4 regions of the Nakamurella deserti genome follow, and region 2 is predicted to be linked to each of the others. Evidence: riboswitches for the same ligand, from Rfam matches in the RefSeq annotation. Region 2 holds a riboswitch; each other region holds the start of a gene.

Region 1 (7,761 bases), on a different contig from region 2:
CGTGAACCGGGAACCCCTCCGCTGCCGAGGGTTGCGGCGGTGACCCCGGTCATCGAGTTCCGGGACGTCACCAAGACCTACCGAGGCAAGGGCTCCGCGGTGACCGCGGTGGACGGCGTCTCGTTGAGCATCGAGCGCGGCGAGATCTTCGCCGTGATCGGCTATTCCGGCGCCGGCAAGAGCACGCTGGCCCGGCTGGTCAACGTGCTTGAGCGGCCGACCTCCGGCGAGGTGGTCATCGACGGGCGAGCGGTGTCGGCGCTGTCCGAGCGGGAGGTGCGCCCGGTGCGCGCCACCATCGGCACCGTGTTCCAGCAGTTCAACCTGTTCCGCTCGCGCACCGTCTACGGCAACGTGGCCTACCCGTTGAAGGTGGCGGGCTGGTCGAAGGAGGCCGTCGAGGCGCGGGTGACCGAGTTGTTGCACTTCGTCGGCATCACCGACAAGGCGTGGGAGTACACCGACCAGTTGTCGGGCGGGCAGAAGCAGCGGGTCGGGATCGCGCGGGCGCTGGCCAACCAGCCGACGATCCTGCTCGCCGACGAGGCGACCAGCGCACTGGACCCGGAGACCACCCACGACGTGCTCCGGCTGTTGAAGCGGGTCAACGCCGAACTGGGCGTGACCATCGTGGTCATCACCCACGAGATGGACGTGGTGCGCACCATCGCCGACCGCGTCGCGGTGCTGGAGCGGGGCCGGGTGATCGAGATCGGTTCCACGTTCGACGTCTTCGCCTCACCGCGGACACCGACCGCACGGACCTTCGTCGGAACCGTCCTGCGGGACCGGCCCGACGCGGCCGAGGTCGCCCGGCTGGAGGCGGCCCACCAAGGCCGGCTGGTCAGCGTGGGGGTCACCGACGGCAACGGGATCGGCGCCGTCCTCGGCGCCGCCGCCCGCGAGGGCGACGTCGGCTTCGAGATCGTGCACGGCGGTATCGGCGCGCTGGACGGCCGGTCGTTCGGCACCCTCACCCTCGCCCTGACCGGCAGTGATCCGGCGGTGGCCGCCGTCGTCGACCGCCTCCGCGACGTCACCACCGTCACGGAGCTCGCCGCATGAACACCGTGACGGAGGTGACCCGGTGAACACCGACTGGAACCTGCTGTGGCCGATCTACGGCGAATCGGTGCTGCAGACCCTCTGGATGGCCGGGGCCACGCTGGTGCTGGGCGGCTTCTTCGGGCTGGTGATCGGAGTGCTGCTGTTCACCACCCGGCGCGGGGGTCTGCTGCAGAACGTCGTCGTGTACACGGTTCTCAACCTGCTGGTGAACGTCGTCCGGCCGATCCCGTTCATCATCTTCATCACCGCGATCGGCCCGCTGACGCTGTCGGTGATCGGTACCACCATCGGCACCGGAGCGGCCACCTTCGCGCTCGTCATCGCCGCGTCCTTCGGCGTCTCCCGGATCGTCGAGCAGAACCTGGTGACGGTCGACCCGGGGGTGATCGAGGCGGCCCGTTCGATGGGCGCCTCCCCGATCCGCATCATCGTCGGCCTGCTGATCCCCGAGGCGCTGGGCCCGCTGATCCTCGGCTACACCTTCGTGCTGGTCGCGATCATCGACATGACCGCCGTCGCCGGTGGTCTCGGCGGCGGTGGCCTCGGCCAGTTCGCGATCAGCTACGGCTACCAGCGGTTCGACTGGGAGGTGACCTGGGTCGCGGTGCTGACCATCATCGTCATCGTGCAGCTCGCCCAGTTCGTCGGTAACCGGCTGGCCCGGACCGCGCTGCGCCGTTGACGCGACGGTCCCGGCCGGGAACCGGTCGGGACCGTCGCCGACGGCCGTTCCAAGTGCTACCTTTGCAGTAGGTAATGAGTGTCGGCGACAAGCCCTGGCTGGCCGACCAGCAACCCTCTCTGGTGGTGGGGTGCTCCAGGTGACGACCCGGCCGGGTCCCGTCGGTACCCGGCAAGCACAGTGGGCGGTGCGCCGTTCCGAGTCGAGATGGTGGTGCGGCGATGTCGGAGACGACGGCCTTCGGGCGACGGTGGGTCAGCCGCCGGCACGTCGATCTGCAGCGGGTGAGCAGCGCGCTCTGCCGGTGACGCCGCGGTGGTCCGCGGGTCCGACATCGTCTGCTGTCCCTCCCCCCTCGAACGGAGCATCACCGTGCCCGCACCCCTGCACCTGGCCGTCGCCCTCGACGGCGCCGGCTGGCACCCGGCCGCCTGGCGGGAACCGGCCGCCCGGCCCGCCGACCTGTTCACCGCCGGTTACTGGACCGACCTGGTCCAGGAGGCCGAGCGCGGCCTCCTCGACCTGGTGACCCTCGAGGACTCGCTCGGGCTGCAGTCCACCCGGCGCGACGGCCCGGACCGTCGCACCGACCAGGTCCGTGGACGGCTCGACGCGGTCCTGGTGGCGTCCCGGGTGGCCCCCACGACCTCGGCGATCGGACTGGTGCCGACCGCACAGGTCACCCACACCGAGCCGTTCCACGTCTCGAAGGCCATCGCCACCCTGGACTTCGTCAGCCGCGGCCGCGCGGGCTGGCGCCCGCAGGTGTCGGCCGCTCCGGCCGACGCCGCGCACTTCGGGCGCCGGACGGTACCGCCGGTGTTCGACGGCTCCCCCGCCGCCGCCGCAGCGGTCGACGAGCTGTTCGCCGAGGCCGACGACCACGTCGAGGTGGTACGCCGTCTCTGGGACAGCTGGGAGGACGACGCCGAGATCCGCGACGTGGCCACCGGCCGGTTCGTCGACCGGGACAAGCTGCACCACATCGACTTCAGCGGGCGGTTCTTCAGCGTCCGCGGCCCGTCCATCGTGCCCCGTCCACCGCAGGGGCAGCCCGTCGTCGCGGCGCTGGCGCACACCGACCGGCCCTACCGCTTCGCCGCCAGGGGTGCGGATCTGGTGTTCGTCACCCCGGACAGCCGGGACGCCGCCCGCGACATCGTCGACACGGTGCAGGGTCTGCGGGCGACCCTGGCCGCGGACGCCGGACCGCTGCGGGTGTTCGCCGACCTCGTCGTCTTCCTCGACGACGAACCCGGCGCCGCCCGTGACCGCCGGGAGCGGCTCGACGACCTGGACGGCGCTCCGTGGACCTCCGACGCGACGATCGTCACCGGCACCCCGGCCGAGCTGGCCGATCAGCTGCAGGACTGGGCCGCCGCCGGCCTGGACGGCTTCCGGCTGCGGCCGGCGACGCTGCCGCACGACCTGCAGGCCATCACCCGCGCCGTGGTGCCCCTGCTGCAGCAGCGGGGCGTCTTCCGCCGCGCCTACGACGGCCGCACCCTGCGGGGCCGTCTCGGCCTCGACCGCCCGGTCAGCCGCTACGCCGCCACCCGCACCCCCGAGGGAGTCTCCGCATGACCAAGCAGGTGCACCTCGCCGCCCATTTCCCCGGCGTCAACAACACGACGGTCTGGTCCGACCCGGCCGCCGGCAGCCACATCGAGTTCGATTCGTTCGTCCGCTTCGCCGCCGCCGCCGAACGCGGGCTCTTCGACTTCCTCTTCCTCGCCGAAGGTCTGCGGCTGCGGGAGCAGAACGGCGAGATCTACGACCTCGACGTCGTCGGCCGGCCCGACACCTTCGCCGTCCTCAGCGCGCTGGCCGCGGTGACCGAGCACCTGGGTCTGACCGGCACGATCAACTCGACCTTCAACGAGCCGTACGAGGTGGCCCGGCAGTTCGCCACCCTGGATCAGCTGTCCGGCGGCCGCGGCGCCTGGAACGTCGTGACCTCCTGGGACGCGTTCACCGGGGAGAACTTCCGCCGCGGCGGCTTCCTCCCCGAGGATCAGCGCTACGCCCGGGCCAAGGCCTTTCTGGACGCCGCGACCGTGCTGTTCGACACCTGGGCCGCCGACGAGGTCGTCGCCGACCGGGACTCGGGCACCTTCGTCCGGTCTGCCGAGGTCGGCGACTTCACCCACCGCGACGACCACTTCGACATCCACGGCCGCTTCACCGTCCCGCGCAGCCCGCAGGGCCGGCCCGTCGTCTTCCAGGCCGGCGATTCCGACGCCGGCCGCGAGTTCGCCGCTTCCACCGCCGACGCGATCTTCACCCGGCACGGCACCCTCGACGCCGGCAGGGCGTTCTACGCCGACGTCAAGGGGCGCCTGGGCCGCTACGGCCGGCGACCCGAGGAGCTGCTGGTGCTGCCGGCCGCGACCTTCGTCCTGGGTGACACCGACCGCGAGGCGGAGGATCTCGCCGCCGAGGTGCGTCGGTTGCAGGTCTCGGGGCAGACCGCGCTGCGCTTCGCCGAGCACGTGTGGAACCGGGACCTGTCCGATCTCGACCCGGACGGGCCGGTGCCGGAGTTCGACCCGGTCGAGGGCGAGCACACCATCGCCAAGGGACGGGCCAGCGTGCGGATGTTCGGCGACCGGCTGGCCACGGCCCGGCAGTGGCGCGAGCTCGGCGCCACCGAGCACCTGTCGCTGCGGGACGTCGTCATCCGGCAGACGGCGCGGCAGAACTTCATCGGCAGCCCCGAGACCGTCGCGCGCACGATCAACGACTACGTGCAGGCCGACGCGAGCGACGGGTTCATCCTGGTCCCGCACGTGACCCCGGACGGGCTGGACCCGTTCGTCGAGACGGTGGTGCCGATCCTGCAGGACTGGGGCGTCCACCGCACCGGGTACACCGGCAGCACGCTGCGCGACAACCTCGGGCTCGCCGTCCCGGCCAGGGGTGATCGCGTCGAGCGTAGGGTCGCGTCGTGACGACCGAGACCGCCGACGTCCCCCGCACCACCACCCAGGTCCACGGTCCCGCGGATGCGAGGCTGGGTGATCCGGTGCTGGACAACCCCGCCTGGTCGGCGCTCACCGGGCGGCACGCCCACCTCGCCGTCCGGCACGGTCTGGCCGCCCGCTACCGCTCGGACGTGGCGTTGTTCGTGGCACTCGCCGACAGCGCCGACCCGCAGGCCTGGGTGGATCTCGCGGAACTGGTCGGACCGGGCGCCACGGTGCTGCTGGCCGGCACCGGGCCGCGGCCCGGCGCGGGGTGGACCGTCGGCGAGTCCGTTCCCGGCGTGCAGCTCGTCGACCGGACCGTCGCCGCGGTGGCCGATCCCGAGGCGCTGCGGCTCGGCCCGGACGACGTCCCGGAGATGCTCGACCTCGTGGCTCGGACGAAGCCGGGGCCGTTCCTGCCGCGCACCGTCGAGCTGGGCAGCTACCTGGGGTTCCGGCACGACGGGAAGCTCACCGCGATGGCCGGCGAGCGGATCAAACCCGACGGCTGGACCGAGATCAGCGCGGTCTGCACCGATCCCGCCTACCGCGGACGCGGTCTGGGCACCCGTTTGGTGCTCGCGGTCACCGCCGGGATCCGGGAGCGCGGCGACCGGGCGCTGATGCACGCCTCGGCCGCGAACGTCGGCGCGATCGGCCTGTACCGCTCGCTGGGATTCGGACTGCGCCGCTACACGGACTTCTCGATCCTGACCTCGCCCGCGGCCTGACGGTCAGCCCGGGTCGCCCGTCGGCAGCCGCCGGCGGGCGACCTCGAGCCACGCCGCGCCGGCGTCCGGCTCCGCCCAGGCCGAGTCCAGCAGATACAGACCAGGGCTCGGGCACACCGCACCCAGCTCCACCAGCACCGGCCTGAGCGAGAGTTCCGGCGCCAACGCATGTCCGGGACCCGCCCCGAGCATCAGTGGGAACGCCGTGACCCCGTCCAGGCCGCCGGTCGGGAACAGGTCCAGGAACAGCTTCAACACGCCGGTGTAGGTCGCCTTGTACGTCGGCGACGCCACGATCAGCACGTCGGCCGCCCGCACCGCCTCGATCGCCGCGGACACGCCCGGATCGCCCCAGGCGAGCAGGCCCGGTCCGAGCGTGACGACGTCCACCACGACCTCCGCGGGAGTTCCGGTCAACCGCTCGGCGAGCAGTTCGGCGGCGGCCAGGGTGCGGGAGGCGGGCTTGAGGTTGCCGGCGACGACGGCGGTGCGCATGGTGGGAATCCGTTCTGACGGAGCGGTGCAGGCGGCGGGTTCTCAGACCGGGTCCGGCGTGCGCTCCCCCGCCGTGACCGGCCGGGTGACGACGTTGCCCTCGACGGGCCGCGGGCAGGTGCCGAACGCGGAGAACGCGAACGGCAGGTTGACGGTGCGGTTGAAGTCCAGGGTGACCGGCCCCGGGGTCGCGTCGAAGGTCAGCGTCCGCCAGGGCGCGGTGTCGAGTCCGTTGGTCGGGTCGTGGAACGCCAGCTGGGCCCGGCCGCCCGGACCGGACACGGCCCGCAGCCGCTGGGGCACCCCGTCGATCTCGACGTCGACCGTGCCGACCACGGTCACCACGTGGGTGAGGCCGGGCGTCGCCGCCCCGACCACCACCGGATGCGGTTGCCCGGCCAGGAACGTCCCGGTCAGCACCCATCCCGGTGTCGCCGGGTAGGCCGGCACTCCGCGGAACCGGGTCAGCGTGGGCGCGGTGCTGTCCCGGACCCGGATCGCCAGTCGTTCGCTGCGGCGGATCAGCTCGACGGCGACCGCGCCGTGCCGCAGCCAGATGTCGCTGCCGCCCTCGGGTCCGTCAGCGGTCACGGCGGCGTCCACGGTCCGGCCGGTGTCGCCGAGGGTCACCCCGGTCGTCCCGTCGGGCTCGTAGCGGGCGGTCCCGTCCGGCGTCAGCGAGAACCGGCCCGGAACCGCGGACGTGGTCGCCGGGGTGTCGGCGAGCCAGATCAGGTCGACGATCGACAGCCAGCCGTGGGGGGCGGCGAGATCGGTCTCCCGGGCGGTGTGCCACCGCTGCCAGTCGGTCTGCAGGTCCGTCGGCGTGGTGCTCGTCATCGTGGTCTCTCCGTATCGGTCGGTGGTCGATCGTGTCAGGCCAGCGCGAAGGCGCTGGCGGCGGCGACGAACCGGTCCTGACGGGCATTGTCGGCCTCCCGGCGGGCGACCTCCGCCTTGACCAGCGGGATCACCTCGCGGCCGAACTCGACAGCGTCGGTGAGCAGGTCGTAGCCGCGGGCACTGAAGTGCCGCACCCCCAGGTCGTAGTAGTCCAGCAGCGCCGCAGCCACCACCTCGGGGGTGCCGACCAGCGCGGTCGAGTTGCCCGCGCCGCCGGTCGCGGCGGCGGTCGACGTCCACAGCGCGCGGTCATGCCGGTCCGCGGCGCCGGCCTGGACGAGAAGCCGCTGCGATCCCGCGTTCTCGGGAGCGCCCGGACGGCCGCGGGGGGCGTCGCGCAGCCGGTCGAGAATGCGGTGCGCCTTGTCCTCGGCCGCCGCCCGGGTCGGCGCGATGATCGGCCGGAAGGCGACCTGAATGGCCGGTCGATCGGCGCGGCCGGCGGCGGCCGCGGCGGCGTCGACCGAGGCGATCTGCTCACGGGTACCGGCCAGCGGCTCACCCCACAGGGCGAAGACGTCGGCCTCCGCACCGCCGACCGTGTAGGCCGCGGCGGACGAACCGCCGAAGGAGATCAACGGCCGCGGCTGGGTGGCGGGCGGGACGTCGGAGACGAAGTTCTGGATCCGGTAGTGCCGACCCACATGGTCGAACGGTGTCGGCGAGGTCCAGGCCTTCTTGAGGATCCGGATGTACTCGCGGGTGCGGTCGTAGCGCTCGTCCTTGGGCAGGTGGTCGCCCTCGGCGGCCTGGTCGGCGGTGGAACCGCCGGTGATGATGTGGATCTGGACCCGGCCACCGCTGGCCTGGTCGAGAGTGGCCAGCGACGTGGCGGCGTAGGTGGGCGCCGAGACGTTGGGCCGGTGCGCGACGACCAGGCGGATGGCGTCGGTGTCGGCGGCGACCAGCGCCGCCG
Region 2 (7,761 bases):
TCCGGCGACGCGGTCTCGTGCTGGTCGCGGTGGACAACCTGCCGGGAGCGGCACCCCTGGAGCGCACCGCACTGCCCGAGCGGGCCGTCCTGCTCTTCGGTGCCGAAGGGCCGGGGCTCAGCCCGGAGGCCACCGCCGCGGCCGACCTCCACGTGTCCATCGCCCAGTTCGGCTCGACCCGGTCCATCAACGTCGGGGTGGCCGCCGGGATCGTGATGCACGCCTGGATCCGCGAGCACGCCGGACCACCGCCGGCCTGAGCACGGCGTCCCGTCGCGGACCGCGACGCCGCCACGACCACGAACGCGCCCGCCGGGACCGGCCGAGCCGGCGTACCCGGAACGCCCCGCCGCGCCGGTTACCCTCACCAGCGTGGACCTGGAAACCGTGAAGACCGTGGCGATCGTGGCCATCATCGCCATCGCCGTGATCGGGCTGCTGCTCGCGATCGTGATCCGCAAGATCGTCGGCAAGATCATCAGCCTGGTCGTCGCTGCGGTCCTGGTCCTCGTGGCGTGGCAGCAGCGCGACAAGGTCGTGAGCTACGCCGAGGAGGTCCAGGGACAGGCCTGCGACTCGGTCTCCGGGGCGGTCGACAACCCGACCACACGGGAGGCGACGTCCTTCCTGGGGATCGGGATCAGCCTGCCCGACGGCTGGTGCACCGCCCGCTGACCGGACTCCGACGCCCCGGACGACAGAACCCCCGGGCCGTCGGCCCGGGGGTTCTGTCGGAGTGAGGGGACTCAGACGGTCTTGGCGTCGTTCTCGATGCCCTCGGCCGCGTCGTCGACCGCCGCGTCGGACTCGGCGGGGCTGATGCCCTTCCGGCGCTTCTGCAGCAGGTGCATGACCGCGGGGACGACCAGGCCGAGCACGATGACCGCGACCGCGGCGACGAAGATGAGGTCGACGTTCTCGCGGATGAAGGTGATCTGGCCGAGGAAGTAGCCGGCCAGGGTGACGGTGGCGACCCAGATGATCCCGCCGATGGCGGAGTAGGTCAGGTAGATCCTGCGGTCCATCTTCGACGCACCGGCCATCACGGTGGCCACCGTGCGCACGATCGGCACGAACCGGGCCAGTACGACGGTGATCTTCCCGTACTTCTCGAAGAACGCCGCGGACCGGTCGATGTGCTCCTTCTTCAGGAACTTCGCGTCCGGGCGGCTGAAGACGGCCGGACCGACCTTGTAACCGATCCAGTAGCCCACGACGTTGCCGACGAAGGCGGCCAGCGCCAGCAGTGCGACGAACAACCAGATGTTGATGTCGATACCGCCGGCGGCGCCCTGGGCGACCAGCAGGCCGGCCAGGAATAGCAGCGTGTCACCGGGGAGGAAGAAGCCGATCAGGATGCCGCACTCGGCGAAGATGATCAGCAGCACGCCGACCACCGCCCACGATCCCAGCGAGGAGATCAGGTTCGAGGGGTCCAGCCAGCCGGGCAGCAGGGCGAGTTCAGTCGTCATCATCGTCGACCAGTATGGATCAGTGACCCCGCCGTTCGGGGGCTTCGCGAGGAAGGCCACACCCACGCAACCTGCGGTTCCCCCGGTCGCCGGACCGGGTTCACGCTGCGTGGTGGCGCCCGCGGTGGGGTGGGCGCGCGGTCGAGCCGGTACCTTGCTCATCGGTGCGGGCCCGTCCGCCGGTGTCCGATCCGGGAGGCAGCGTGACGCAGGGTCCACCGGTGGCCGAGATCGGCGCCCGCGCGGCCGCCGACGCCGGTGGGGTGGATGTCGCCCTGCTGGACGACTTCCTGCCGGTGCTGGTCGACGCGGTCGCGTCCGGCCGGCGGCTGCAGCGCCGCGACCTCGCCCGCTACCGGGACGCCGGCCGCGCGGCGGCCGATCGAGGGGTGCCGCCGCGGGCGCTCGTCGATCTCTACCTGTCCGCCGCCTGGCGGCTCTGGCGGCATCTCCCCGAGGTGGTCGCGGCCCGGGACGATCCGGCGGCGGTCGTGCAGGCCGGTGAGGTGATGCTGCGGTCGGTCGACGACGCCGTCGCCGTCCTCATCGAGGGGTACCAGCTCGCCCGGCGGGATCTCGTCCGGTCGCAGGTCGCCGCCCGCCGGGAGTTCGTGGACGACCTGCTGATCGGGGGCGCGCAGGCGCTGCCCAACCTCGTGCAGCGCGCCGGCCTGTTCGGCCTGAGCCTGGTGGGCCCGCAGGCGGTCATCGTGGTGCGCGCCGAACGCGACTTCACCGACAGCTCTCCGCTGACGACCCTGCTCGAACGGGCCATCCAGGGCGGCAGCGCCGACGCCGACGCGCTGGTCACCACCAAGGACGGACTCCTGGTCGTCGTGTTCGCCGCGCCGGACCGGGCGGCGATCGACGAGGTGATCGCGGGCCTGACCGGAAGCCTGCCGTCGGATCCCGGGGAGGGGGTCAACCTCCGCCGGACCGCCGCGGTGGGCTCCTGGCGGATGGGGGTGGGCCGGGCGCACCAGGGCCCCGGCGGCGTGCGGGCGTCCTACGAGCAGGCGCTGGAGGCACTCGAGCTGGGTGCCCAGCTGGGCGGGACCGCCCAGGTGCTGGACGCGGCCGATCTGCTGATGCACCGGGTTCTGGTGCGCGACCGGGCCGCGATGCTGGAGCTTGTCGAGACGGTGCTGGCGCCGTTGGTGCACGCCCGGGGCGGTGTCGAGCCGATGCTGCAGACCCTCGAGGCGTACTTCGCCGCGGGTGGTAACGCCTCCCTGGCCGGTCGCTCGCTGCACCTGTCGGTGCGGGCGCTGACCTACCGGCTGGCCAAGATCGCCGAACTTACCGGACGCGACCCCGCCGACCCGGCGCAGCGCTTCGAGCTGCAGACCGCGGTCACCGGCGCCCGGCTGCTGGGCTGGCCGGACCGGGCCTGACCGTCAGGAGGTGGCCGAGGGTCGCCGCAGCCGGATGTCGTTGCACGCCTCGCACACCGACGCCGGGATGACGCCGAGCGCCTGCAACCGACCGAAGGCGACGCAGCCGAGACACACGGCGAACACCGACTCCAGCGTGGCCGCCACGGTGATCATCCCGACCAGCACCAGGGCGGCGGTGGGAGAACCGGTGACGAGGCACCCGAAGGCCGCGATCGACAACGTCGCGCCGACGGCCTGCGCGAACCGCTTGGGCGGTCCGGGCACGGGTACCGCCGGGCCGAGTCGCGGCGCGATGACCTGGGTGGCGAGCCGCCCGAACAACGAGAACCGCGGCCCCGCCGCCACCCGGGCGAGAAAGCCCAGGGCCAGCAGGCCCAGCAACCAGGGGCTGCCGGTGACCAGCACGGCGGTACTCAGCAGCACGACCAGGCCGGCGACGGCCCGCGCGGCCTTCTCGTTGACGGGGTGGGGGAAGGCGAACACCGCAGCCACGGCAGCTCCCGGGAACGGGACCGGACGGCATCCGGTCACGACGTTGCCGGCGTCGGTCGACGCCGGCCAGGTGGTTCTCCTGGAGCACCCCGTCGTCGCGGAGGGTTGCCGGTCAGCCAGCCAGAGCTTGTCGCTGACGCTCATCACCTGAACGCCACGATACCGGGCGCGCATCCGGGTCTGGACTGCGTCGGCGACACCGCGACAGCCCGCGCCCGGGCGCGCATCCGGTCGGGCGTGGGTCGGTGACAGCACGGCAGCCCGCGCCCGACGTGCGTCCGGTCGGGCGTGGGTCGGTGACGCCGCGACAGCCGCGCCTCGGTTGCGCGCGGGTCCGGCGCCACCGCGACAGCCGCGCCCGGGGGTGCGTCCGGGGGGCCGGTCGGCGTCGGGCCGGAGTCGGCTGACCTCCATCCGCGTCCCGTCGGTCCGCGGTCGCACACCACTCCGAGGGCTTTGACAGACGTTTACCATCTTCGGAGTGAATCTGCCGAGGTTCGGCAACGAAAAGGGCGCACCTTGTGTCGAAGTGTTCATGGTTGGGCAGTCGGAAGGGCGGCACTCTGGAGACATCGCGGCGAGGTCTGCCGCAGCGCCAACCCGCACCACACCCGACTCCCCCTGCGAAGGACTGCCGTGAACGTTCCCCTCTGGGCCTGGGCCGCTTTCGGCGCCGTGGTCGTCATCATGCTGGCCGTCGACCTGCTCGCCCATCGCGGTGCGCACGTCATCAAGTTCAAGGAAGCCGCCATCTGGAGCGCGGTCTGGGTCGGCCTCTCGCTGATCTTCGCCGTCGTCGTCTGGTTGACCCTGGGCGGCGGCGCCGCGGTCGACTTCACCACCGCGTGGTTGCTGGAGAAGTCCCTCAGCGTCGACAACCTGTTCGTCTTCGCGCTGATCTTCGGCTACTTCAAGGTGCCCCGTGAGTACCAGCACCGGGTGCTGTTCTACGGCGTCATCGGCGCCCTGGTGTTCCGCGGCATCTTCCTCGCCGCCGGTGTCGCCATCGTCACCAAGTTCACCGCCGTGCTGTTCGTCTTCGGCGCCATCCTGATCTACAGCGCGATCAAGATGCTCAAGGACGATGACGAGTCGATGGACCCGGGCAAGAGCTTCGCGGTCCGGATGCTCCGCAAGATCGTGCCCGTGTCCGACGAGTACCGCGGCACCAAGTTCTTCTACAAGGAGGCGGGCAAGCGCATCGCCACCCCGCTGCTGGCGGTCGTGGTGGCCATCGAGGCCGCGGACCTGATCTTCGCCGTCGACAGCGTGCCGGCCGTGCTGGCCGTCAGCAGCGACCCGTTCATCGTCTACTCCAGCAACGCCTTCGCCATCCTGGGCCTGCGTGCCCTGTACTTCCTGCTCGCCGGGATGCTGAAGAAGTTCCACCTGCTGAGCAAGGGTCTCGCCTTCATCCTCGCCTTCATCGGCGTGAAGCTGTTCCTGCAGGCCGGCCACAAGACCATCTCGACCTCCATCCCGGAGATCCCGTCGCTGGTCTCGCTGGCGGTCATCGTCGTCGCGTTGACGCTCTCGATCGTGCTGTCGCTGCGCAAGCCGCTGCCGCCGGAGGAGGAGGAGACGCTGGAGGACGCGGAACTGCAGGCCCACGACCGCCACGACATCGTGGACGGCATCGAGCACCCGCACACGTCGGCCGACCGGGCCGAGGGTGCCGCCGCGGCCGCCGCGGCGGTGGCCACCGAGGACCGGCCCGGCCCGACCGGGCGGCCCGACCGCAGCTGATCCATCCGGGTCCATGGACCCGCCGACCCGCCGACGCCGGGCCGCTCACCGTGAGCGGCCCGGCGTCCGGTCGTTCGGGGTGCGGAAGGGCCGGAACTGCGCGGATCCGGCTCAGACGAGCGTCAGGACGGCTGCCAGGATGCCGATGACCAGTCCGGCGATGGCTGCCGCGAGGACCAGCTGCACGATGGTCATCGGCGGGCGGGCCGCCACCGGTCGGGCGGTCGCGGTGCTGCGTGTCGGCACACGGGGCGTGCCGCCGGCCCGGGCGCGCAGAGCCTCGGCCAGGATCTGCTCCGAGCTCTTGCCCGCGTCGCCGGACCTGCGGGGGTCGGTCATCGCTGGTGCTCCTCTCCGGTCAGGGCGAGGGCGACCGCGTCGCGTGCCGTGCCCCACGACCATTGAACCCCGTTGCCGCCGTGGCCGTAGTGATGCACCACCCGGGTGCGGCCCACGGTGCCGGCCTCGACGCGCATCGTGGAACGGCGCGGACGCAGCCCCACCTCGACCCCGAGAACCTCGGCACCCCGCAGTCGCGGCTCGCGCGCCGCGGCCCGTTCCAGGATCGCTGCGGTGACCCCGGGGTCGGGGGTGCGGTCCCAGACGCCGGGCACGGACACGCCGCCGAGGACGACCCGGTCGCCGTACGGGAACCAGCTCGTCCACGCGGCGGCGTGGCCCTCGTAACAGAACTCGTCCAGACCGGGATCGGCGACGATGACGTGCTGGCCGCGCACCGGGTGCAGATCGGCATCGCCGGTGAGCCTTCCGGCGGCGACGCCGGCGCAGTTGACCACCACCGGCGCCATCGCAGCGGCCTCGGCCAGGGTCGCCACCGTGCCGAGCTCCACGACACCGCCCGCCCGGCCGAGCCGCTCGACGAGGTAGGGAAGATAGACGCGCATGTCGGCCAGCGGGAGTTCCGCGCGGTAGGTGGTCCCGGGCCGGGGGATCGCGTCCTCTCCGGTGCACACCGCGTACCCGGGCGTGGCCCGGATCGAGGGCTCCGGCTCGCCGGGCTCGAAGAGCCGGCCGCGGCGGACCCGGACCCCCGACGTCGGATCCGCGGCCAGTTCCCGGAACACCGCGTCGCCGTGCTCCAGCCACCCACGGACCCGCGGATCGTCCGGTTCACCGTGGACGGGGCCGAGCAGCGCGCCGGCCACCACCGACGTGGTCTGCGCGGGCGGCTCCGCCGTCCGGACCACCACCTGGGCGCCCTGCTCGGCCAGCAGCACGGCCGTGGTCAGGCCGGTGACACCGGCTCCGATCACCAGCACGTCGGTCATGCCGACGATGGTGCCCGACGCTGTCGGTGGCGCGGTCCCGCGGGCCACCGGCGTGTCCTGCGCGCCCGCCGGCCGGGGAGGGTTCGCCCCGCGGACGGGACGTCCCCGTGCCGATGCCGCACACCGCCTGGCGCGCTCGGCGGGTCAGACCAGCGGACGGGACGTCCCCGTCCCGACGCCGCACACCGCCGGGCGCGCTCGGCGGGTCAGCCCAGCGGAGGGGACGTCCCCGTGCCGACGCCGCACACCGCCGTGCGCGCTCGGCGGGTCAGACCAGCGGACGGGACGTCCCCGTCCCGACGCCGCACACCGCCGGGCGCGCTCGGCGGGTTCGGCGGTGTGCGGGCGCCGCGTCCCACGTCAGGCGGCGGGGCGCTCCCGCAGCCGGGCGATCAGGTCGTCCCGGTCGACGCCCGCCAGTGCGATCAGCCGCGGCACGGTGCCCACCTCGGCCTGCAGTCCGGCGACGAGCAACTGCGCCTCGTCGATCGTCCGGGTGCGGTGCCGGCCCGCCTCGCGGACCGCCCGCTCGAGCAGGGACTTGGTGGAGGTGGCCAGCTTCAGCGACCGGCCTCGACGCGAGACCCGGTGCAGCGGATCGTCCGGGATGGCGTCGACACCGGCGGTCGCCAGGCTGCGCCGCCGCTCCTCGACCAGCAGTTCCCGGAGGCGGCGATGGTCCAGGCCGGCCGAGGCCATGGCCGCCGAGGCGCTGCTGCCCGCCCGGGCGCTGACGGCCAGCACGACGTGCTCGGATTCGATCGCGGGAGAGCCCAGCGCCTCGGCCTCCCGTTGTGCGTCGGCGAGGATCGTCCGCGCCGACGGGGTCAGTTGCTCAAACACCGCGTCTCCTCAGGGTCACGCCGGCGTCCGCGAGGCGGGACGCATGGCTCTTGTGGACCGCCTGCCGGGTCACCCCGAGCGCCTCCCCGACCTGTGACCACGACCAGCCGGCCCGCATCGCCCGCTCGACGGCGGACTCCTCGAGTTCGTCGGCGCGGCGGCGGAGGGCGACGACAGCGGCCAGCGTGTCGGCGATCTCGTCGAGTGGGGCGATGTCCGGGGGCATGCGAGCAACTTTAGTTGCTGAAGGCAGATCGAGCAACCGCAGTTGCTCACCAGGTGGCATCGTGGTGGCCGGTGAGGGGCGGGTCCGCCCGTCGTGCACGCCAGGGGTCAGCTCGCGGTGAAGAACTCCGCGATCGTCGCGGCCTCGCTGTCGACGGTTTCGGTGGCGACCAGGTCGCCCGCCTGACCGGTCAGTACGGCGGTCCAGGAGTCGAGGATGCTCTGCGCCGTCCCGTCGGCGTAGTCCGCCGTCAGTTGCGTGACGGCGGCGTCGTACAGAGCCGCGAACGCGGTGTC
Region 3 (7,761 bases), on a different contig from region 2:
GTGCGCGTCGCCGTACCGCTCGTGCCAACCCTCACCGATGACGGTCCCGTCGGGGGTGAGGAGCACGCAGCCGACCACCGGATTGGGGAGCACCTCGGTGGCGCCGCGGACGGCGAGCTCCAACGCCCGGTGCATCGCCGTCTGCTCCACCGGCGACGTCGCGGTCACGTTCGCCGTCCGGCTGCGGCGACGACCCGGTCGAGCAGCGGCGTGCCGGGCGGCACTGCGACCGGCTCGCTCCCCAGACCGGCCACCGGTGCGGTCGGTACGAACGCGAGCAGGCGGTCGAGGCTGTCTCGCAGCACGTCGTCGGGAAGGGCGAACGGCCGGCCGTTCGCGCGGGCGAGGTCGCAGCCGTGGACGTCCAGTTCGGCCGGCGCGATCCGACCCCGGATCGCGTTGGGCAAGTCCACCCCGGGGGCGACCGGCGAGGAGCCGGTCCGAGCCCGGGGATCCGACCAGGCGGCCGCCAGGGCCACCGCGTAGTGGGCGAGGTCCTGTCGCGGATCGCCGCGTACGTGCGCCGCGGCAGGCTCCGCCGTGTCATCGGGGCCGATGAGAGGCGCGCCGGCGACGGTGACGAGCCCGCGGCACCCCTTGTCCACATGGTCGACGAGGTCACCGACGGTGTCGTCGGTGCAGGGCGTCGGCCGCACCGGGTCGTCATCGTCGAGGGCGCCCAACATCCCGGCCCACTGTCGGGCGGCGGGCCGCGGATCGGGTGGTTCGGTCACGCGACGACGGTACGGCGGGCGACTGACAGCGTCCCCGTCGGGGAGCCCGAGCGCACTTCGGACTCCGGCGCCACCGTCCCGTCCGTCAGCACCCGCATCGCTCGAGGAGGTCCGGTGAGCCACCCGTCGGTTCCGGCTTCGACGATCTCAGGCCCGCCGCTTCGCCGCGTCCACCGCCTTTGTGGTGGGGGACCCGGGTCCGTTGCCGGCCCTGTCGGCGACCGCGGATCCCGCCGGCATCGTCGGGCCCGGCGGGGATGCGGTGGTGGGCGCCGCGGCGGTGGCTGGAATCGACACGGCCGGTGCGGCGAACGTCGAACCCCTCTCGGCGATCCGCTGACGGGCCCCGTCGGCGGAGACGAACGCCCGGTTCGCGCGGGTGACGCGCAGGCACACAGGCAGCAGCTTACGTGGCCGGTCTCGAAGACTGACGGCGGTGCCAGCGCTTGTTCACATCCTCTGACGGCGTGCCCATCATGGGGCGACTGGCACCGGATCCGGTCCGCGTCGCTTCCCAGCGTGCGAGGCGCGGAGAACGTCTATGGTGTTCCGGTAACCCATCGGGGCGACCCGTGCGTACTAATCGCTAAACGACGTGTAGGCAACGGCGATACGCGCCGGAGGTCACGCCAATCACCGCTCGTGGTGGGTGGGTGACCGACACCGGTCTGCGTCATTCCGGCAAGGCGTTACGGGCCTCGCGTCGGACCCTGGACCATGTCCCAGCGAAGTAGCCGACGTAGCAGGCTGCTGCGGGGATCAAGAGCGACCAGGACCATCCGCCGTCGATGAGGACGACCAGCACCAGCGCCACCGCGACAGCGAGCGTGACGACGCCAAACGTCCACAGCCATCTGTGCGCCGCAGCGAACTGCCGTATCCGGGTCACCCTTCGACCGTAGAGGGACGCGGGTCGGTGTGTCCCGGCGGGGGGGACCCCGACGCCAATCGACCGGTGACGTCCTGTCGGTAGCACTTCAGATTTTCCTAGACCACGTTAAGAGGTTCGACGAAGTAAGTGTGGAGGTTTGTGTGAATCACTTACCCTTCACTACCGGCCTTACGCTCTGACCAGGCAAAATGTGGGCCCCCCGGGGCTCGAACCCGGAACCTGCGGATTAAAAGTCCGTAGCTCTAACCGATTGAGCTAGAGGCCCGCGCCGGACCGTCGGCCCGACATCGCCTCGCAGCCTACCGGGCACCGGCTCGGCCCTCGGCAGCGTGATCCCCAGCACTGGCCGGAAAAGAACTTGCATGCGTCAAGCATCCGATGCATGCTTGCACCCAGCAACTAGTTGCATAGCTCAAGCAAATTACCCGGACTTTACCGGAAGGAGGCGGGATGACCATCACCGAAGCTCCGCACGGTACGGGTGAGGCGGCGGTCGAGTCCTACCGCGAGGCCGTCGCCGGGTGCTCGGCCGCCGATCGTGACTACGCGGGCGACGTCGCCCAGCGGCTCGTCGACATGGTCAAGTCGTTCAGTGCCATCAAGGCCAGGATTCACGGGTCGGCGTCGCCGGAGGGCTACGACTCGTCGCTGCTGCTCAAGTTGGCCCACCACGGGCCGATGCGCGCCAGTGACCTCGCCGAGCGGATGTGCGCCGATCCCTCCACGGTGTCGCGTCAGGTCGCCGGCATGGTCAAAGCCGGACTCGTCGAACGGCAGGCGGACCCGGACGACGGACGGGCCTCCATCCTCGTGCCCACCGCGTCGGGGCAGGCCCGCGTCGACCAGATGGTCCAGATGCGGGGCCAGATCTTCGCGCCCCTCGTCGCCGACTGGTCAGCCGAGGACCGCGCCGTCTTCACCCGCCTCCTCACCGAATTCGTCCACGGGCTGTCGAGCAACATCGAAGCCGTCAAGAACGTCGCCGCCGAGCTCGTCCAGCCGGCTCCGTCGAATGCTCAAGGGAGTACTGCATGACCACCGCACCAACTCAGGTGGAGTCACAGGTCGGCCTGACCCACAAACAGATCCTGACGATCCTGGGTGGACTGATGGCGGGCATGCTGCTCGCCGCGCTCGACCAGACCATCGTCTCCACGTCGATCCGCACCATCGCCGACGACCTCGGCCAGTTGTCCGGCCAGGCCTGGGCGACGACCGCCTACCTGATCACCTCGACCATCACCACGCCGCTGTACGGCAAGCTGTCCGACCTCTACGGGCGTCGCCCCCTGTTCATCGCCGCCATCAGCATCTTCGTCGCGGGATCGGTGCTCAGCGGTGTCGCCACCTCGATGACCGAGCTGGCCGCCTTCCGTGCGGTGCAGGGTCTCGGCGCCGGCGGTCTGTTCTCCCTGGCGCTGGCCATCCTGGCCGACATCGTGCCGCCGCGTGAGCGCTCGCGCTACCAGGGCATGTTCCTCGCCGTCTTCGGGACCTCGTCTGTCATCGGCCCCATCATCGGTGGGTTCTTCGCCGGTGCGGACACGATCTTCGGCGTCACCGGATGGCGTTGGGTCTTCCTCATCAACGTCCCCATCGGCATCGTGGCGCTGGCCGTGGTGCTCAAGGTGCTGCACATCCCGCACACCCGGCGCGAGCACCGCATCGACTGGTGGGGAGCGGTCGCGCTGGTCGTCGGTATGGTGCCGCTGCTGCTGGTCGCCGAGCAGGGCAACAAGTGGGGTTGGACGTCGGCCGCCAGCCTGGTCTCGATCGTCGTCGGCGTGCTCGGCATCGTCGGCTTCGTGCTCATCGAGCGCCGCATGGGTGACGACGCGCTGATCCCGATGCGGCTGTTCGCCAACCGCCAGTTCTCGCAGGGGCTGGTCGTCAACGTGCTGATCGGCCTCGCGATGTTCGGAGCCCTGGCCACCCTGCCGCTGTACCTGCAGCTGGTGAAGGGGGCCACGCCGACCCAGTCCGGTCTGTGGCTGCTGCCGATGATGGTCGGCCTGATGGGCGGCTCCATCAGCTCCGGCATCATCACCGGCAAGACCGGCCGCTACAAGATCTTCCCCGTCGTCGGCACCGCGCTGCTGATCGTCGCGTTCGCGATGATGCTCGCGCTGATCAAGGTCGACACCCCGTACCTGGTCCTCGCCGGCACCTTCCTCGTCCTCGGCGCCGGGCTGGGCCTGAACATGCAGACGATGATGATGGCCGTCCAGAACACGGTGAAGGCCCGCGACATCGGTGTGGCCACGTCCTCAGCGACGTTCTTCCGGGCCACCGGCGGCACCATCGGCACCGCGGTGTTCCTGTCGCTGCTGTTCAACGGGCTGCCCACGAACGTCAACACCCAGGTGCAGGCGGTCGCCGGGACACCGGGGTTCCAGCAGGCGCTGGCGTCGTCGGGCAGTTCCATGCAGCAGTACGGCGCGCAGCTCGCGGGCCTCAGTGAGGATTCCGCGTTCATCAACACGCTGCCTGCGACCTTGGCTCAGCCCGTGAAGCAGGGCTTCGTGGACTCCACCCACGTCGTCTACATCCTCGCCGGCATCGTCGCGGTGCTCGCCTTCCTGCTGGTCCTCCTGCTCAAGGAGGTCCCGCTGCGCACCAAGTCCGCGCTGCAGGAGATCCAGGAGGAGGACGCCGCTGCGGCGGCGGCTGCGGGCAACGTCGGTCTCAACGACGCCGCCGGTGCCGAGCGCGAGCGGCAGCAGGACGACGATCTCGTCACGGCGGGTTCGGCTCCCACCGTTGAGGTCACCAAGCCGAGCGGCGGTCGGCACCGTCGCGACTGACGCGCTGGACCGTCCCTGAGACGGTCCTTAGACACGAGTGGCCCCCGACCTTTTGGTCGGGGGCCACCGTCGTGTTCGAGGTCTTACTGCCAGGCCACGATCTTCGGCAGGGTGCGCTGGTCGCGGAGCGGCTGCGGACGACCGTTGACGGTGACGTAGCGCAGTCCCGGGCCCTCGGTGGCGAGTGTGGTGACCGCGGCGATGAGCCGGTCGACGTGCTCGGTGGTGGTGCCGAGACCGACGGAGGCGCGGACAGCATGCCCGGTGCCGTCGACGGAGTCGCAGCCTGCCGCGCCGAGCAGGCGGCGGACGAGCGGCTGGGCGCAGAACGCGCCGTCGCGGACGCCGATGCCGTACTCGGCCGACAGTGCGCTGGCCACGACCGGAGACGACAGCGAGCTCAGGGTGAAGGTGGCGACACCGATGACGCTGGCCCCGCCGGTGAAGAGCGAGTGCACGGTGACGCCGGGGATGTCGGACAGCCCGCGGATCAACCGGGCGGTGAGGTCGCGTTCGGCGGTGACCAGCGCGTCGCGATCCGTGGTGAGCAGCGCATGGCAGGCGGTGGCCAGCGCCACGACGCCCGGGATGTTGGGGGTGCCGGCCTCGTGCCGGTCGGGGAGGGGCTTCCAGACGGTGCGGTCGTCCTCCACCGTGGAGGTGGCGCCGCCGCCGACGAGGTAGGGGGGAGCCTCGGCGAGCCAGTCGGCGCGGCCGATCAGCGCGCCCGCCCCGTAGGGGGCGTACACCTTGTGCCCGGAGATCGCGACGTAGTCCACCCACAGGTCGGTAATGGAGAAGGGCCGGTGCGGCGCGAGCTGGGCGGCGTCGAGGGCGATGCGGGCGCCGTGGGCGTGGGCGACGGCGGCGAGCCGGGCGATCGGCCAGATCTCGCCGGTCACGTTGCTCGCCCCGGTGACCACGACCAGCACCGGCCCGTTGCGGCGGGCGTCGCGGCAGGCGTCCCCGACGGCGCGGACGGCGGCCTGCGGGGTCGCCGGGGCGGGCAGGCGGACGACGGTGTGCTTCTCCCATGGGAGCAGCGTCGCGTGGTGCTCGGTTTCGAAGACGATGACAGTGGTGTCGTCGGGGAGGCAGTGCGACAGCAGGTTGAACGCGTCCGTGGTGTTGCGGGTGAACAGGACCGCGTCGTCGGAACGTCCGCCGACGAAGGCGCGGATGGGTTCGCGGGCGCCTTCGTACAGCGCGGTGCACAGCTGGGAGTCGAATCCGGCGCCGCGGTGCACGGAGGCGTACTGCTCGAGGACCGCGTCGACCGCGTCCTTGACGACCTGCAGCGAGGGGGCGGACGCGGCGTGATCGAGATTGGCGTACTCGACGTGGGAGCCGTCGGCCAGGGGTACCCGGTGACCGGCGCCGACGATCTCCAGGCCCGGTGCGTGGGCGCCGGTGATGGGCGTCGCGGCGTCGACGCTGGGCAGGGAGGCCTCGACGGGACCGGTGGCGGTGAGGAAGTGCAGGTCCTCGAGGGTGAGCGTCATGGCTGGTCTCCTTGCGGTCGAAGGACCGCCGGGGACGAGCCGGAGATCCGCGCTTGCCGCCGGCGACAACCGGACGGCCAGGTCTTCACCTGGGGCACCCCACCGCGGAGGAGGGTTGCCGGCTAGCAAACCAGGGTTTGTCGCTAGCACTCATGACCTACGCGACGACGTTAACACGGGTCCGGGCCGAGCTCGAAGCGGGTGTAACCGGGACCACAGCGGTGGGCTCAGTTGTCCACAACTTCGGCGAACGGGTGATGCTGCCCGGTGAACGTCTCTACGCTGGACCGGTCGCGGACGAAGCGGGGTGGAGCATGCGGCCGAACGGGTTGCGGCATGCCGGCGGCGGCGAGGACGACCGGGGGTCGATCACCCCGCTGTTGCTCGGCCTGACGCTGTGCCTGTTGCTCCTGGTGGCCGGGGTGACGGCGGCCGGGTCCGCGTTCCTGGGGCGCAGTCGGTTGCAGAACCAGTGCGACGGGGCGGCGCTGGCGGCCAGTGACGCGGCCGATGTGCCTGGACGGCCCCGACAGATGGCGCTCGCCAACGACGCCGCCATCGCCTACCTCGCGGTGCGCCCGGGTCGGGTCGGCGTGCGCGTCGTGGTCGGGGCCGACACGGTGACCGCCACGTGCTGGACCGACACCCCCATCACCTTCGGCGACATGTTCTTCACGCCCACCCTGCGTCAGGACGTGGAGTCGAGCAGCCGGCTGCGGTACGACCAGGCCTGATCACGCGTGATCGGGTCCGGTCAGTTGGGGCCGGCGACCAGCTCGCTGCGCCATTCGCCGACCGACACCGGGGTGGTGGAGCTCTGCGGCGGGGCGTCGAGCGCGCCGCCCACACCCACGTTCGATGTCCAGGTGACGGTCCAATTCGCGGTTGCCGTGACCGGCCAGGTTGCTGTGCCCCCGGTTCGTTCCGGCAGGGAGCGCCAACGGTAGGCATAGACGCACGCGTCCGAAGCAGCCGGCTTAGAAATGTTCGCGTTGGCGGTCGGGCCAGGATCGCGCCCCGGGCCGTCGCATGTGATGGTCGCCGGTGGCCCCTTAGGCGCCTTTGGGTTGGCGGGTTCACCCATGGACCACGTCACCGAACTCAGCGTGGCTGTGAGTGTCACAGTCACCGCTCCAGCCGTAGCCTGTGCAATCAGTGGACCTGGATTGTCAACCCACAGGTAGAGCCAGCGATTCACGGCTATTTGCGTGTCGGGTCCAAAGTGAAGGACCGGCGGGACGAATCGAATAGCTGCCTGTGCGCTTAGCGCAAGCGCCTCAGGGCTGACGGCGGTAGGTGTGGTCCCATTCCCAACGAAATAGGGCTGAGAGTTAGTAAATGGCACGGCTGCCGAGTTCGTCGGACAAATGTCGTAGGCAATAAATCCGTCTGCTGGCGTGTGTCCCGCCCAGAGCGGTGAGTCGGCGGCTGGCTGGGTAGGCATAGGTTGTTGCTTGCATAGGCTCTCCATTGAAGACTTGACGGCAGTGGCTCCTGTCGTAACCACCGCAATCAGCGTTTTCTTTACTACTGAATCAGTCGCGCCGACGATGCATACTTGATCGCCACAACCGGCCGTCGGGGCTGACGATCTTGAAACCGAGGGCTGGTCTGGGTCGGCGTACGCAGGAGCTAATACAACGAGGCTCTCGAGCGCCATCAATAGTGCTGCGCCGGCAATCCTCATCGCTAGCATTGGACACTGAAGTCGTTAACCACGGAGGTTACCAGCCATCGGTTGTCGATTTGGCTGACTGACACCGTTGCCGGATGGCGACGGTAGAAGCCGGGTGCATCGGGCGCAATGAGCGAATTTCCATTCGCATCGA
Region 4 (7,761 bases), on a different contig from region 2:
ACCGCGAGGTCGGCGGAGTGCCGCGGATCGGCCCGGCGGTCGAGATCGGCCCGGATGTAGCGGCGCAGCCGCTGTTCCAGCGCCTCCGCTCCGTCGAAGGTCTCGCCGGCCAGGGGCCGGTCCAGGGCGTGGAGGTCGAAGCGGTCGGCCGGATCCGGAACCAGTGCGCCGATCGCCGCCGCGTATGCCGCCGACCCGAGATCGGCGGCGGCGAGGAGCCGTTCGCAGGCGTCCCAGTCGCCGGTCACCCGGTCCGGGTGGGCGCGGAACAGCCGGGCGTAGTGGGCGTGGTGCAGCTCCCGCACCAGCAGCGGCCACAGGTAGCGGTCGTAATCCAGCCCGCCGGTCGCGGCGAAGATCTGCTCGACCGCCCGCGGGGTGAGGTAGCGCGGTGGGGTGGGCGGCGCCCCGAGGTCCACGTAGCCGAGCTTGGCGTGGTAGGGAACGCCGCGGCGGGAACCCACGTACAGCACCGGTTCCGCGCCGCTCGGGTGGTAGGTGAGCGACCCGTCCGCGCCGTCGGCGAAGCGACCCCCGCGGTGTTCGGCCAGCAGCACCATCAGGTCGACGAAGGCCAGCCCGAAGCCGCGGACGACGACCGCCTCCCCGGGTCGCACGTCGTCGAGGTCGAGGTCGGCGGTGTAACCGGGCGGGACGTAGCGCAGGCCCCGTGACGCGGCGGCGGCCTGCAGGTCGGCCTGTTCGTCGGTCGGCGTCCGGTCGAGGTAGCCCTGGGCCTGCACCACGACGTCGGCGGCGATGACCAGGCCGTCGGACAGGCTCACCCGCTGCCGGTCGCCGGAGAGCTCGTCGACCGCGGTCACCCGCGCGCGGTGCGTGGTCACCGAGACGGTGGCGGGCAGCGCGGCGACGGCCCGGTCGAACACCCAGGACAGGTACGCCGACTGCACCTCGCGGGAGGAGAAGTCAGCGGGCGAGCGCGGGATCGCCGACGGGTCGACGCCCTCGGCGGTGAGGATGCCCGCCCCCGGCCCGCCGACCCACTCGGCCAGGCTGGGTCCGGTGACGAGTGGGCCGGCCAGCTGCACGGACGCGTCCGGGTACATCGTCACGTCGGCCGCGGTGGAGTTCATCCACAGCAGCGGCGACTGCGCGCGCCGCCAGATCCGGCCCCCGCCGGGCGGATACGGGTCGACGACGTGGATGTCGACCGGCCGGCCACCGAGCAGCTCGTCGCTGCTCGCCGCCAGGCGCTCCAGCAGCGAGGTGGTCCGTGGGCCGGCCCCGACGAAGACGAGAGTGGCGGTCACGAGGCCCGCTCGGCGAGGACCACCGGGGCGGCGGGCACCTCAAGGGCCTTGGCGAACGGGTGCTTGCCGACGGTCTCGGGATCGGCGGTCCGGTCGTAGAGCGGGGTGTAACCGGCGGCGAGGTACAGACCGGCGGCCTCGGGCTGGCGGGGGCCGGTGGTCAGGTAGAGCCGGCGGTAGCCGAGATCGGCGGCGCGGCGTTCCAACTCGACGAGGACGCGGCGGGCCAGCCCCTGGCGGCGGAACCTGGGTGCCGTCCAGACCCGCTTGACCTCGGCGGTCTGGCCGTCGTAACGGCGGATGGCCCCGCCGGCGACGGTCTCGCCGTTGCGGCGCAGCAGCACGAAGCTGCCGTCCGGCGCGGCGAAGTCGGCGGCCGGGAACCGGTCGAACTCAGCGGTGGCGTCGCGGCCGTAGCGGGTGCCGTACTCGACGACGAGGTCGGCGAGCAGGGGTGCCGCCGCCGGATCGGTGAGATGCACGTCGGACACGACGATCTCGGCCGGGCCGGTGCGCGGGCGCCCGGGGGCGGTCGCGCCCCGGTGCGCGTCGCCGAGCAGCTCGATGGTGGTGGTGAAGGCGTCGACCACGTCGTCGAGCGGGCGGGCGGCGAGGGGGTCGAGGAGCACCCCGCCGTCCGGGTAGAGCCTGACCTGGCTCGCCGCGACGAACCAGCCGGCCCCGACGTGCGCCGGGTTCATACTGGCCAGCACCGGCCGCAGCGCGTAGTCCACGGCGAGCACGTGGGCCGGTGAGCCGCCGGTGACCACCGGCAGCAGCACCTTGCCCGAGAGCGCGAACTGCGGCAGCAGATCCAGGAACGTCTTGAGCAAACCGGAGTAGGCGGCCTTGTAGACCGGCGACCCGATGACCACCGCGTCCGCGTCGACCACCCGGGCCACCGCCGCTGCGATCGTCGGATCCGACAGGTCCGCCGACAGCAACGGTCCCGGCGGCAGGTCGCGCAGCGACAGCACCTCGACCTCGTGGCCGCGGCCGGTCAACCGGCGGCCCACGTAGGCCAGCACACCGTCGGTGCGGGACGGGGTCTGCGGGCTGCCGGAGATCGAGAGTATGCGGGCCATGGTGTTCCTCGTGTTCGGTGGTCGGTGTGCTGGGTGGGGACGGGTCAGCCGACGGCGGCCGGCAGCGGCCGGTCGAACCGGAAGCGGGGCGGGGCGCCGGCGCCCAGGGCGACGTCGGCGAGGATCTCGCCGATGGCCGGGGCGAATTTGAAGCCGTGTCCGGAGAACCCGGCGGCGACGGTCAGCGGCCCGTGCCGGTCGACCACGAAATCGTGGTCGGGCGTACAGGTGTACAGACACGTGAGCGGCTCGGCGGAGGCGGGGTCGACACCGGGCAGCCAACGCCGGGTGTACTCGACCAGCCGCTGCACCCCGGCCGGGTCGGGCACGAAATCACGGGTGTCCGGGTGAACCCCGGGTCCGGTGGCGTGCTCGCCGACCTTGACGCCGTCGTCGGACCCCAGTCCGTAGATGCCCTCCCCGGTCCACTCGCCACCGGGATGGTGCACGAACGACGGCCACGGCAGCGCCGGGTCGAGCGGTCGGAAGTGGGCCGGCTGCTCCTGGGTGGTGCGCAGCGCCGGTAGCGGGACGAGACCGGCCAGCAGGTCGGCCGCCCAGGCGCCGGGGGCGGTGACCACGGCGTCGAACCGCTCGCTGCCGGCAGCGGTGCGGACGCGGGCGCGGTCGTCGTCGATGTCCACCGCGACGACCGGGGTGTCGAAACGGAGATCGGCGCCGTGGGAGCCCGCCACCCGCTGGAACGCGGCCACCGCACGGTCGGCGTGCAGCCGCCCCGCCGCGGTGTGCACCAGTGCGGCAGTGTCGAAGCGCAGCCCGGGCCAGCGCTGCGCCGCCTCGGCCGGTGACAGGATGCGGTGTTCCAGGCCGGCCTCGGACAGCGCCGCCGCGCGGGTGTCCAGCGCGGCGGGATCACCGTGGTCGACGGCGGCGGTGAGGGTGAGCAGCGCGGTGCGGGAGTCCCGCTCGAGGGCGTGCCAGAGGTCCAGGGACCGGGCGGCGAGTGCGACGTAGGACGGCTCCGGGTAGCCGTGCCGGAAGATCCGCGAGCTGCCGTGCGAGGCACCCCGCCGGTGACGGGGTCCGAACTGCTCGAACAGCACCACCCGGGCGCCGCGCCGGGTGAGTGCCCAGGCGGCGGCGGACCCCATGACGCCGGCGCCGACGACGGCGACGCGGGGTCCGGTGGACGGGAGGGTGCTGGTCATCGGGAGGTCCTCGATCGATGGGGATGCTCCGGCCCCGGTGGTCCGGGGCCGGAGCGGGCCGGAACGGATGGTCAGCCGGTCGTCTTCGGCAGTCCCTGCGGGTTGAGCTCCGACGACGGGACGGCCTCGCTGCTGATGGCCCAGCGGTCGAGCACCCGCTGGTAGCTGCCGTCGGCGAGAGTGTGGTCGATGGCCGCCTGCAGTGCCTCGGCCAGACCGTTGCCCTTCAGGGTCAGGGTGGCGATCTTGCCCTGCAGCGCATCGCCTGCCCCGGAGAAGCGGCCCACCACCTTCGTCTCGCCGGTCACCGCGGCGTGGTACTCCGCGGTCGGACTCGGACCGAAGTACAGGTCGATCCGGCCCGACGACAGCGCCAGGTAGTAGTCGGTGGCGTTCTGGTAGTACTGGATGTCGGCCGCCTCCAGACCGGCGGCGACGTTCTCCTCGTTCCACTTCACCAACAGCGCCTCCTGGTTCGTCCCCGAACCGACGGCGATCGAGAGTCCGGCCACATCAGCCGGTTTCGTGATCGTGACGGTGCTGTCCGCGCGGGCCTCGAAGGCGAGGTTGTCCAGGCGGTAGGTGGCGAAGTCGTACTTCTCCTTGCGCTCCTCGGTGACGGTGACGTTGGAGATGAAGGCGTCGACCTCGCCGGAATCGACCCTGACGAAGTTCTGTGCCCAGTCGGCCGCCTGGATCTGGACATCCAGCCCGAGGACGTCACCGAGGAGGTACGCGATGTCCACCTCGCTACCGATGATCGTGGTGTCGTCGGTGGCGTAGAAGCGCAGTGGCGGGGCGGTGCCGGCCGAGCCGGTGACCACCAGGGTGCCCTTGTCGCGGATCTCGGCCGGGACCAGGGCGGCGATCTCGGGAACGGCGGCGACGGTGACCCGGCCCGCCTGTTCGGGGCTGAGGTCGAAGCTGACGCCACCACCGGCGGGCGGGACGGACGACTCGTCGGCGGCGGGTGCGATGGCGCCGGCGGCGACGGTGCTGGCCGCGGCGTCGCCGTCGGCGGCGGTCCCGGTGGAGCTGCCGCAGGCGCTGGTCGCCAGGGTGACGGCCACCAGGGCCGAGATCCACGCGAGCGGTCGTCGGGAGCGGGGAGACATGGGATTCCTTTCGGGGGCGGCCGCAGCCGCCGGGGTGACCCCGCGGGAGCTCGCGGGGAGGCTGATCAGGTCAGAGAACCCTGGAGAGGAACGCGAGCGTGCGTGGCTCGCGCGGGTGATCGAGAACCTCGGTGGGCGGGCCCTGTTCGACGATGACGCCCTCGTCGAGGAAGACGACGGTGTCGGCGACCTGCCGGGCGAAGCCGATCTCGTGCGTGACGACGACCAGGGTGATGCCCCGGGCGGCGAGATCGCTGATGACGGCGAGCACGTCACCCACCAGCTCCGGGTCCAAGGCCGACGTCGGCTCGTCGAACAGGATGACCGTGGGCCGCAGCGCCAGGGCCCGGGCGATGGCCACCCGCTGCTGCTGGCCGCCGGAGAGCTGCCGCGGGTAGGCGTGCAACTTGTCGGACAGGCCGACCTGGGCGAGCAACTCCCGGGCCTCCGCCTCCACCTCCCGCCGCGGCCGGCCCTGCGCCGAGACCGGCGCCTCGATGACGTTCTGCAGGACCGTGCGGTGCGCGAAGAGGTTGAAGTTCTGGAACACGAAGCCGATGGCCGAGCGCTGCTTCAGGATCTGCTTCTCGCTCAGCCGGTGCAGCGTCGTGCCGTCCAGCCGGTAGCCGATCAGCTCACCGTCGACCAGCACCACGCCGCGCTCGGCGGGCTCCAGGTGGTTGATCACCCGCAGCAGCGTCGACTTGCCCGAGCCGGACGGGCCCAGGATGACCGTGACCTCGCCGGCCCGGACGGTCAGGTCGACGCCCCTGAGCACCTCGTGGGCGCCGAAGGCCTTGTGGACGCCCTTGATCTCCAGCGCCGGCGCGGTCATGACGCCGCCTCCGCGTCTCGTTCGCGGCCCGGTCGCGCCTGCCGGGCCAGGAACACCAGATGGCCGACCTTCGTCCGCAGTCGCTGCAGCGGCGTCGGGGGCAGGTGCCGCGACGACCCGCGGGCGAAGTACCGCTCGACGTAGAACTGGGCGACCGTCAACACGGTGGTGACCGCGATGTACCAGACCGTCGCCACCATCAGCAGGGCGATGACCCGGCCGTTGCGGCCCAGGATGACCTGCACCTGGTAGAACAGGTCGGCCACCGCCACGGCCGCCAGCAGCGAGGTGGACTTGACCATCCCGATGACCTCGTTGGTGGCGTTGGGCACGATCGCCCGCATCGCCTGCGGCAGGACGATCGCGAAGAACTGCCGGCGCCGCGGGATGCCCAGGGACGCCGCCGCTTCGGTCTGGCCGGGATCGACGGAGATGATGCCGGCCCGGATGATCTCGGCCGCGTAGGCGGCCTGGTGCAGCGAAAGGGCGATGACCGCGGCGGTGAACGGCGAGAACAGGCTGCGCACCGAGAAATCGAAGAACGACGGCCCGAAGGGGATCCCCAGACTCAGCGTCTTGTAGAGCACCGAGATGTTGAACCAGAACAGGATCTGCACCGGCAGCGGGATACTGCGGAAGGCCCAGACGAACACCCAGGACACGGCTTTCAGCAGCGGGATCCGGGAGAGCCGGGCCGCGGCGATGCCGATGCCGGCCACGAACCCGATGGCCACCGCGTAGAGCGTCAGCTCCAGGGTGAGCCCGAGCGCCCGCAGGATTGAGTCCTTGACGATGTACTCGCCGAAGGTGGGCCAGTCCCAGGTCTCGTTGGTGGCCAGGCCGTGCACGAACTGGGCGCCGAGCACCAGCACCGCGGCGGTGGCGATCCAGCGCCATGGGTGCCACCGCCGGGCCACCGTCAGGGCGTCGACATCGATGGTGCTGTAACGGATCTCGATGTCACGGGGGGCCGGTCTCGGTTCCGGCCGCGGCGGTGCGGATGGCGGGCCGGGAGTCGCGGCCACGCCGGATGGGGTCGACAGGGTCGTCATGGGATGCCTTCGGATGGTGTGCGGGGACGCCGTGCGACGTGCGCACGGGACTGGCTCGGAGGTGCGCCACCGTTCGGGTGCGGGGAACGGCGGGGGTCGTCCGCGGGAGCGGACGCGGGGGATCGGTCAGACCCGGATGGCGGGACACAGGGACGAGCTCAGCCGTCCGAGGTCGAGGTGCAGCCGGAAGCGCGGGTAGCGCACCGGACCGCCGCCGCAGGTGCAGGGTGACGCGCCCACGATCCTGCCCTCCCGTTCGGGGCAGTCGAGCTGCCCGCGCTTGCGGTGACCGCTGCTGCGGTGCCGCCAGGTCCTCATCCGGAGCACCCCACCGCGGAGGGAGGGTTGCTGCCCAGCAAGCCGGAGCTGATCGCTGGAACTCGTGACCGGGGATGACGCTACGTCGAGCTGCCGTCAAATGCAACCGAGGTGGTAGGAGTCACGGATGGGGGCGAGAACGGCCGCGCTCAGGCGTCCCGGGCGAAGACCACGCCGTCGACGGTGTCCAGCTGCGCAGGATCCAGCGGGGCGTAGCCGAACCACGGCGACACCCGGGCCGGCGGACCGGCCGTGGCGTCCGACAACGAACGGGCGTCGATCAGGAACCTCCCCGTCGGCACGGCGTGCAGCAGCCCCTCGAGCGTGTCCGGCGCCGGAACGTCCACACCGTGGGCCCGGACCGTGCCGACCGCACCGGCCAGGTGTCCGTAGTCGGTGCCGAGATGCGAGGCGACGACAGCGCCGGCGCCCCACCAGGAGAACGGCGGGCCGCCCATGCTCATGGTGCTGGCCGTGCGCTGCAGATGGCTGTTGTGGGCGTGGACGAACACCGGACCGCGGGCGGCCAGCGCGAGGAGTTCCGCGGCCATCATCGCGTCCCGCAGGGCGCACAGCCGCTGGAGCCGGTCGCCGGCCGGAGTGGCCATCGCGGCGTGATACCGCAGCAGCCCCACCGCCGAGCGGGCCCGGAGCTCGGCCCGCTCCACCTCCCGCCCGGACGACGTCGACCGCAGGCCCGGTCGTTCGGCCTCCAGCAGGGCGACGAGGTCGTCGGCGATCACCCGCAACCGGGCGACGTCGGTGGATCCGCCGATCGACCGCGCCGGGTCGTACATCGCGGCCGGGTCCGTCCAGCGATCGTCCGGTCCGACCAGTTCGCCCAGGAGCTCGACAGGACAGGGCATCCGATCGTCACCCAGGTGGTGCGCGAGGAAGCGGTGCAAGGGTTCGAGGG

What was found. A riboswitch is a leader RNA that binds a small molecule or an ion and turns the genes downstream of it on or off. The one in region 2 is predicted to bind S-adenosylmethionine.
Region 1: another riboswitch for S-adenosylmethionine. It lies ahead of DB033_RS21840 (putative leader peptide); the one in region 2 lies ahead of DB033_RS11970 (DUF4395 domain-containing protein).
Region 3: another riboswitch for S-adenosylmethionine. It lies ahead of DB033_RS15875 (aminotransferase class V-fold PLP-dependent enzyme); the one in region 2 lies ahead of DB033_RS11970 (DUF4395 domain-containing protein).
Region 4: another riboswitch for S-adenosylmethionine. It lies ahead of DB033_RS16390 (amino acid ABC transporter permease); the one in region 2 lies ahead of DB033_RS11970 (DUF4395 domain-containing protein).

Annotation. Positions count from the first base shown of each region.
Region 1 is NZ_QCXS01000003.1:670,808-678,568, forward strand. It holds gene DB033_RS16320 (MetQ/NlpA family ABC transporter substrate-binding protein) at 1-5, shown strand, start outside; gene DB033_RS16325 (methionine ABC transporter ATP-binding protein) at 40-1,065, shown strand; gene DB033_RS16330 (methionine ABC transporter permease) at 1,088-1,750, shown strand; SAM riboswitch class IV at 1,821-1,934, shown strand; gene DB033_RS21840 (putative leader peptide) at 1,972-2,058, shown strand; gene DB033_RS16335 (LLM class flavin-dependent oxidoreductase) at 2,123-3,334, shown strand; gene DB033_RS16340 (NtaA/DmoA family FMN-dependent monooxygenase) at 3,331-4,701, shown strand; gene DB033_RS16345 (GNAT family N-acetyltransferase) at 4,764-5,447, shown strand; gene DB033_RS16350 (NADPH-dependent FMN reductase) at 5,451-5,942, opposite strand; gene DB033_RS16355 (DUF1684 domain-containing protein) at 5,985-6,782, opposite strand; gene DB033_RS16360 (LLM class flavin-dependent oxidoreductase) at 6,818-7,761, opposite strand, start outside.
Region 2 is NZ_QCXS01000002.1:2,612,840-2,620,600, reverse strand. It holds gene DB033_RS11990 (TrmH family RNA methyltransferase) at 1-260, shown strand, start outside; gene DB033_RS11985 (hypothetical protein) at 373-675, shown strand; gene DB033_RS11980 (DedA family protein) at 747-1,475, opposite strand; gene DB033_RS11975 (PucR family transcriptional regulator) at 1,676-2,866, shown strand; gene DB033_RS11970 (DUF4395 domain-containing protein) at 2,870-3,361, opposite strand; SAM riboswitch class IV at 3,396-3,509, opposite strand; gene DB033_RS11965 (TerC family protein) at 3,998-5,107, shown strand; gene DB033_RS11960 (hypothetical protein) at 5,219-5,446, opposite strand; gene DB033_RS11955 (FAD-dependent oxidoreductase) at 5,443-6,396, opposite strand; gene DB033_RS11950 (Clp protease N-terminal domain-containing protein) at 6,757-7,239, opposite strand; gene DB033_RS11945 (hypothetical protein) at 7,232-7,465, opposite strand; gene DB033_RS11940 (CotH kinase family protein) at 7,573-7,761, opposite strand, start outside.
Region 3 is NZ_QCXS01000003.1:571,967-579,727, reverse strand. It holds gene ribD (bifunctional diaminohydroxyphosphoribosylaminopyrimidine deaminase/5-amino-6-(5-phosphoribosylamino)uracil reductase RibD) at 1-135, opposite strand, end outside; gene DB033_RS15905 (maleylpyruvate isomerase N-terminal domain-containing protein) at 165-734, opposite strand; tRNA gene DB033_RS15890 (tRNA-Lys) at 1,818-1,891, opposite strand; gene DB033_RS15885 (MarR family winged helix-turn-helix transcriptional regulator) at 2,077-2,661, shown strand; gene DB033_RS15880 (MDR family MFS transporter) at 2,658-4,430, shown strand; gene DB033_RS15875 (aminotransferase class V-fold PLP-dependent enzyme) at 4,514-5,932, opposite strand; SAM riboswitch class IV at 5,977-6,090, opposite strand; gene DB033_RS15870 (pilus assembly protein TadG-related protein) at 6,247-6,666, shown strand.
Region 4 is NZ_QCXS01000003.1:679,496-687,256, forward strand. It holds gene DB033_RS16365 (FAD/NAD(P)-binding protein) at 1-1,271, opposite strand, end outside; gene ssuE (NADPH-dependent FMN reductase) at 1,268-2,356, opposite strand; gene DB033_RS16375 (FAD-dependent oxidoreductase) at 2,401-3,525, opposite strand; gene DB033_RS16380 (ABC transporter substrate-binding protein) at 3,597-4,640, opposite strand; gene DB033_RS16385 (amino acid ABC transporter ATP-binding protein) at 4,711-5,475, opposite strand; gene DB033_RS16390 (amino acid ABC transporter permease) at 5,472-6,527, opposite strand; SAM riboswitch class IV at 6,799-6,915, opposite strand; gene DB033_RS16395 (erythromycin esterase family protein) at 6,995-7,761, opposite strand, start outside.